Linked DNA regions of Symmachiella macrocystis. The protein of the gene in region 1 interacts with the protein of each later gene in a pairwise test. Links are inferred from orthologs where the notes say so. Each region holds a gene or a part of one and is shown in the gene's direction. Other genes may lie near its edges. The genes, in order: yegS and CA54_RS08600.

Region 1 (3,135 bases):
GTGGCAACAGCTTCTGGTGGGCAGGGATATTAATATCGCTTGCGGAGGCGCGGTGAACAAGGATATTCCGCTTCCGGTATCAGGCGAGAAAATAAGCGATGCGTCGACATATCATCGGTAGCGTGGTCCTCGGTGTTACAGCAGCGGTATTCGCGTTGAATGCGTGGATGCACACATTCGCCACCATCCAAGACAAAGGCTACCAAATTGGAAACGTCTTCATTTGTGCTGTCGTGTTCATAGTTGCTTTTATCGATGGCGTCATTGAAGGAATTATGCGGCGGGTTGAAACTCGCAGTTATTTTATGGCCACCGCTCTGGCCGCTGTGCTGGTAGCGGCCATTTCGATAGTCGGGACCAGATATCGCATAAATGCGACGAAGCATTATCTTGCGAAAACATATGCAACACTCGCGGCGAACGGGCCGCCGTTCCCCAGCGAATTGCCCGATCTCGTGCACGGGACATCCATTGATTTGATTTCGCACGGCTATTGGGTCGCCGAAGACCGAAAGTTGTTCGAGGTGTATTACCACGACGGTTCAGACTCCTTCACCAAAGTGTATCCGACTGGCCAATGGGATTGGCGCAGTAACAAATACGCTGGTCCGGATTCAGAACACGAATAGCAACCGAACGGGTATGTTCCACAGGAGCTGCGATTGAAGCTGCAGGAAGAGATTGAATCGTCGTACGGCGTAAAGAATCACCCAGTGTTGGCTAAGAATTATTCATTTTATTCTCGGCATTTGTTCGTGCTTGTCGCAGGATGGTAGCGACCATAGACTAGACAAGCGAAATCCCATGTCATTGAGAAGGGATGTGGAGGTTACTTGCGGAATGAATACGATAGCGCCAACAGGGCGAACATTGCGGTTGATCTTGAACGGCAAATCCGCAGGAAGCTCAATTATTCGTGAGGCAATTCACGCCGTACGAAAAAGTGGGCACCAGCTTGAGGTCCGCGTCACCTGGGAAGGTGGAGATGCGGGCCGGCTTGCTCGTGAAGCAGTTCACGATTCTGTTGATGTCGTTATTGCTGGCGGAGGCGATGGAACGGTCAATGAAGTTGCAAACGGCCTGCTGCAATCTGAGGGAACGTTGACCAGCGCCATGGCCGTGCTTCCGCTCGGCACAGCCAATGATTTTGCCAGCGGTTGCGGGATTCCTACGGATAATCCCGAGGCAGCACTGCTGCTGGCGGCCGAAGGCGACATCCACAACATCGATGTTGGTCAAATGAATGGCCGTATCTTCGTGAATGTGGCCAGCGGTGGGTTTGGCGCAGAAGTGACGGCCAATACACCGGTTGAGATGAAAAATCTCCTAGGTGGCGGTGCCTATTCATTGATGGGATTGGTAACCGCTTTAAAAATGCATCCGTATCGCGGCAAAGTCATTTCGCCGGATCGCGAAGACGAAGGGACTTTAATCATGATCGCAGTTGGAAACGGAAGTCAGGCGGGCGGCGGATACCAAGTTGCACCAAACGCTTTACTTGATGACGGTTTCCTCGACGTGATGGCAGTGCACGATGTCGAAGTAGGCGAACTCGGAACGCTCTTCAAAGAAATCATGAATCCGCAGCGGGTCGATAACCGCTATGTCTACTATGGTCAAATCGCATCATTCCAGATCGAAATGCTCGACGAACTCCAATTCAATCTCGATGGAGAGCCAGTGCGAGGCAAATCTTTTCAGTTCGACGTTTTGCCGCGGGCTTTACCGTTTGTATTGCCGAAGGGTGCCCCAATTATTGGAGACGCCTGACAAACTGCCTTTGCGCACGGCAAATGAACTACAACGTTTTGTTGCGTTTCATAATCCATCGTATCGACAGCAGCAAACTACGTTGTTGAAACGACCGGTGAGGAGCTCTAAGAGTGAACCTTCCAGTTCTACCTGCTGAGCAGGAGTCCGACGACTCGATCACATTAGATCAGCCGCTATTTGTCTTGCTGTCGAAGATCTACCTGCACGGCATCATCGCTTTGCTCGTATTATATGTGCTCATTGCGGCCGTCGGGTCCATCCTTCCCTATTTCGATTTCATTGCGAATCCCCCGGCACGGGTGGTTTTGGCCGTCTTCTCGATTCTTCTACTGCCTCCGCTAATAGGAATCGTGATTCGATTCGTGATTTTGCCGATGGTGGAAAAACACTCGACTTGGAGCAGATTCTCCAATTGGGATGAACGCCTTTTTTCAGAAGTCATACGGGCCAAGGAATCCGCGCAAATTGTCCTCGTAGACTGGCCGACTGATCGGCTACGAACAATGGGGGTCCTAACACGTTCGTTCGTTGACGAGTCAACAGGTGAACATTTGGCGGCGGTCTACGTTTTAAGCACGTCAACGACAAGGCATGGCTACGTTCACGTCTGCCGTTTGCGCGAGGTCACGCAGACGAATATGACGCTGAAGCAGTGGCAACTCTTTCAAGTCACTCTGGGAGCCTTCGGCCCGAAAAGCGTGCAAACGCGTGATATGGACGCAGAAGGTTGATCATCTTTGGCTCGGACGTAATGAGGCTCGCTGGCTTGCGATCCGGCGCGGCGATGTCTTAAAAAACGCTGGCTGCAGAATGCGAGCTAAAAACGTTACTCCAGTAATCGAAACACGCGACCGAGTGAGTCTGTCGCTTGTACGATCGTCGAAACACCGCGTTCGGTTGATCAAAAAGATCTACTCGCCGGGCTTATCAGTGTTGAGGAAGTCGCCGATGTTGCCCTCCAGCCTTCGGCCAAGTGTTCCGCCAATTGTCTCTAGCGGATGCTTGATCTTTTCACGGATCCGCTCTGCATCTTGTTGTATCGCGGCGACTTCGCCTTTGATCCGTTCTGCTTCGCGCGTCAACTCCATAATCACGGCTATACCAATAATCATTGAAATCGCCATCACGGTGGAAATACTCAGCACGCACCATTTGATGACTTCGATCGACTTGACCAATTTGGCGATGCCGGCTTCTTTCGTTCTCTGCTTCTGACGCTTGCGACGTCGAGCTTTGCGACGCGAACCTTTGGCTCGCTCCTCCTCGCGTTGCAAGAGAAGAGTTAGCGCTTCACGCACCTCAACGTTGCTCATTGGTTTTTCAACGGCCATCTTCGTAATCCCGGGGTGTGACTTGGTCCAA
Region 2 (3,116 bases), 310 kb from region 1 along the record:
TTGAACGTGTCTTATTTTTTTGGAATTCGTGAGAATAGCTGTTATCCATTACGGCCTGTATATGAAACCAATGTTGCTGAGTTCGATCTGCCGCCACGCCTATTGCCAATTGCCCAGTGCGACGGAGGGCTGTACTGTATTTCTTTGAGCGGTGATGACCGAGGGCAAGTGCTTGGGTGGCATACTGAAGACGTTGATAGAGAGGAGGTCGATGGTGAACTTATCGCGATTTCCGAAGGTGCGTCTGTAGTAGCGTATGCGTTTGATGAATTCCTGCACCAGATTTACCTAATCGATTGACACTACAACCGGTGCGGCCGCGTTATGAGTGTGAGTACGACGTCCAGGGCAATCGGACCGTGATTCGCGACAATGTTGTGCAGATCGGCTTAACCGTCTACTACGACCAGGTCGGCGTGGCGGAAGCTATTGAATTTTCCAGCAAAATCGGGGAATTTGAGTCAGAAGAACTGAACGGAAATGCCTTTTTGGCTCGATCATTTCCCGGCAGGTTCGTATTATTGGAGTGTGGCTTTGGTTCCGAAGGGTAGTCGGGGTCTGCCCAGCAATTTCGGGTCCTACCGGGATGACAGCCTGCTCCCGCAACCGGCAGCAGCGATGATTGCCGATTCAAAAAGAGCGAAACACGTTCACGGGATACTCAACAGACCTTGATGGCCAGTAGGCAAGGGGAATGACGATGGGGACGGCTAAGTTGGTTCTGGACGGTCAGGAATACGAGCTTCCGGTGATTACGGGGTCCGAGGGGGAGCGCGCAGTCGACATCACCAGTCTCAGGTCCGACGCCGATATCATCACGCTGGATTCCGGTTACGGCAACACCGGTTCCTGCGAAAGCGCAATCACGTTCATCAACGGCGAAGAGGGAATTTTACGGTATCGCGGATATCCCATCGAGCAGCTTGCCGAATCCGCCACCTTCCCGGAAATCAGCTACCTGCTCATTTACGGCGAGCTTCCCAACCTAGAGCAATTGTCGAATTTCCGTCAACAATTGACCTTTCACAGCATGATCCACGAAGACATGAAAAAGTTCTTCGAGGGTTTTCGGCCGTCTGCCCACCCGATGGCGATTCTCTCGGCCATGGTCGCCTCGATGTCGACCTACTACCCGGAACTTGCTGAAGACGACGACATGAATGTCATTCGTCTGCTCGCCAAAGCCAAAACCATTGCAGCTTACGCCTACAAAAAATCGATCGGCCAACCGTTTATCTATCCCCGGGATGATTTGTCTTACTGCGCCAACTTTCTGCACATGATGTTTGCCATGCCAACGACAACCTACGATGTCCCGCCGGAATTGGCCAACGCCCTGAACATGCTGTTGATTCTGCATGCGGATCACGAACAGAATTGCAGCACCTCGACGGTGCGAATGGTCGCCAGCAGCCAAGCCAACTTTTTTGCCTCGATCTCCGCCGGCATCGGCGCCTTATCGGGACCGCTACATGGCGGAGCGAATCAAAAGGTGTTGGAAATGTTGGAGATGATTCAGCAAGATGGCGGCGACTATATGAAATATGTCAATCTCGCCAAGGACAAGGACGATGAGTTTCGTCTGATGGGCTTTGGCCATCGTGTTTATAAGAACTTTGATCCCCGCGCGACGTTCCTTCGCAAGGCGGCCGACAACGTGATCAAAACGATGGGTATCGACGATCCGCTGCTGAATATTGCCAAAGGCCTGGAAGAGGTCGCTCTGAGTGACGAATATTTCATTGAGCGCAAGTTGTATCCCAACGTCGATTTCTACAGCGGCATCCTGTACCGCGCCATGGGAATTCCCTCAGCGATGTTCACAGTCATGTTCGCCCTGGGACGTTTGCCGGGTTGGATTGCCCATTGGAAAGAACTGCGGCAAGATCCCGGCAGCCGCATCAATCGGCCCCGCCAAGTTTACACGGGACCCAACGAGCGCACCTACGTGCCGATGGACCAACGCTAACGGCCGGTTATCAAACGCATGGGACAGCCATTTTGCCTGAGGCGAGCTGATTTTCGGCGCTTCACCGAGCGATCGTGGTGGAGTCGCTGCCAAAAACCAAACTGTCAGCTGAATGGGTCGACGATGAGACACATCGTTGGATCGATATCAAAGATACCACAATCGACGAATTGAAAGATGTGTTCGCGCCTTACAACCTACCCGCTTCCATTCTCGCAGCTTGCCTTGCTACGGAACGGACGGCGCGGTTTATTTCGCGGAGCGATGCGTTTTTGTCTTGAGCTGCCCACGCATCTGGGCTGGGACGTGTACTCCAAACCGTACGTATCCGTCCTGTACTTGCCGACAACCGTGATCAGTATCCATCGCGACTTCGTGCATTCCATTAAGGACGTGATCGATGACTTAAATGAGGAGGTGCAGCTGTTCGAACGAAGTGCATCGGCCTTGCTGTATCACTTGTTGACCTCCATCGGTAAGAAAAACCTGGACGCCGCTCTGGATGTGCGTACCGAGGCCGAAGAACTTGCCATGGCGCTCGACCGCGATCCTGAGCAGATTGATCCTCAGCAGATCGCCGAGATGCGACGAAGGATTAGCCACCATGCGACGGTGCACGACGACCATACCTACTGCGCCGGCGTCTTGCGAACTGTCGAGTCGAAATCGTTGCAATTCACCGGGACGTCGAGACTTTTCGGCGAACAATTGCGACTGGCAGAGGTCGCCGGCCAAATGATCGCAGGCGCTCAATCCCGCGTCGCCGACCTGCAGGGCACCTACGACGCGACCGTTCAGCAAAAGGTAGAAAACCGCTTGCGCATGCTGACACTGCTGCCGGCGATCTTCCTGCCGTTGACGCTCATTTCGGGCATTTACGGCATGAATTTCACCGACTTGCCCGGCATGGGCATCCCGACCGGATATCTCATTGTCATCGGCATCATGCTGGCCACTCTATTTGGAATGGGACTGTATCTGAAGCGCAACGGTTGGTTTGATTGAAGGTCGCACTCAACCTGTCGGGCACTCATTTGTCGACCGCCGACGTCGATACATGCGATGCAGATCGCTTTGTCATACCGAGAAAGCATTCCGTGGCAATCAAATTCGGTACCCAGGCGATCCAGGCCACTGTCTGATAGAC

The links.
Region 2: the proteins of yegS (region 1) and CA54_RS08600 interact in binary tests that used the Escherichia coli proteins (3 or more experiments, as listed by UniProt). The link is inferred for Symmachiella macrocystis from one-to-one orthologs.

The regions. Positions count from the first base shown.
Region 1 is NZ_SJPP01000001.1:2,512,213-2,515,347, forward strand. Bases 1-2,805 are described here. They hold yegS (lipid kinase YegS), read left to right. Parts: upstream 1-840; coding sequence 841-1,770; downstream 1,771-2,805. Other genes in these bases: CA54_RS09710 (hypothetical protein), read left to right, coding at 99-629; CA54_RS09720 (hypothetical protein), read left to right, coding at 1,884-2,504; CA54_RS09725 (hypothetical protein), read right to left, coding at 2,685-2,805. Outside these bases: more of CA54_RS09725, read right to left, coding at 2,806-3,104. UniProt on the Escherichia coli protein: In vitro phosphorylates phosphatidylglycerol but not diacylglycerol; the in vivo substrate is unknown.
Region 2 is NZ_SJPP01000001.1:2,205,671-2,208,786, reverse strand. The notes cover bases 49-2,834. They hold CA54_RS08600 (citrate synthase), read left to right. Parts: upstream 49-700; coding sequence 701-1,969; downstream 1,970-2,834. Other genes in these bases: CA54_RS08595 (CorA family divalent cation transporter), read left to right, coding at 2,234-2,834; CA54_RS29205 (hypothetical protein), read left to right, coding at 2,044-2,250; CA54_RS08605 (hypothetical protein), read left to right, coding at 360-551; CA54_RS08610 (SMI1/KNR4 family protein), read left to right, coding at 49-300. Also shown: more of CA54_RS08610, read left to right, coding at 1-48; more of CA54_RS08595, read left to right, coding at 2,835-2,974; CA54_RS08590 (DUF2306 domain-containing protein), read right to left, coding at 3,000-3,116.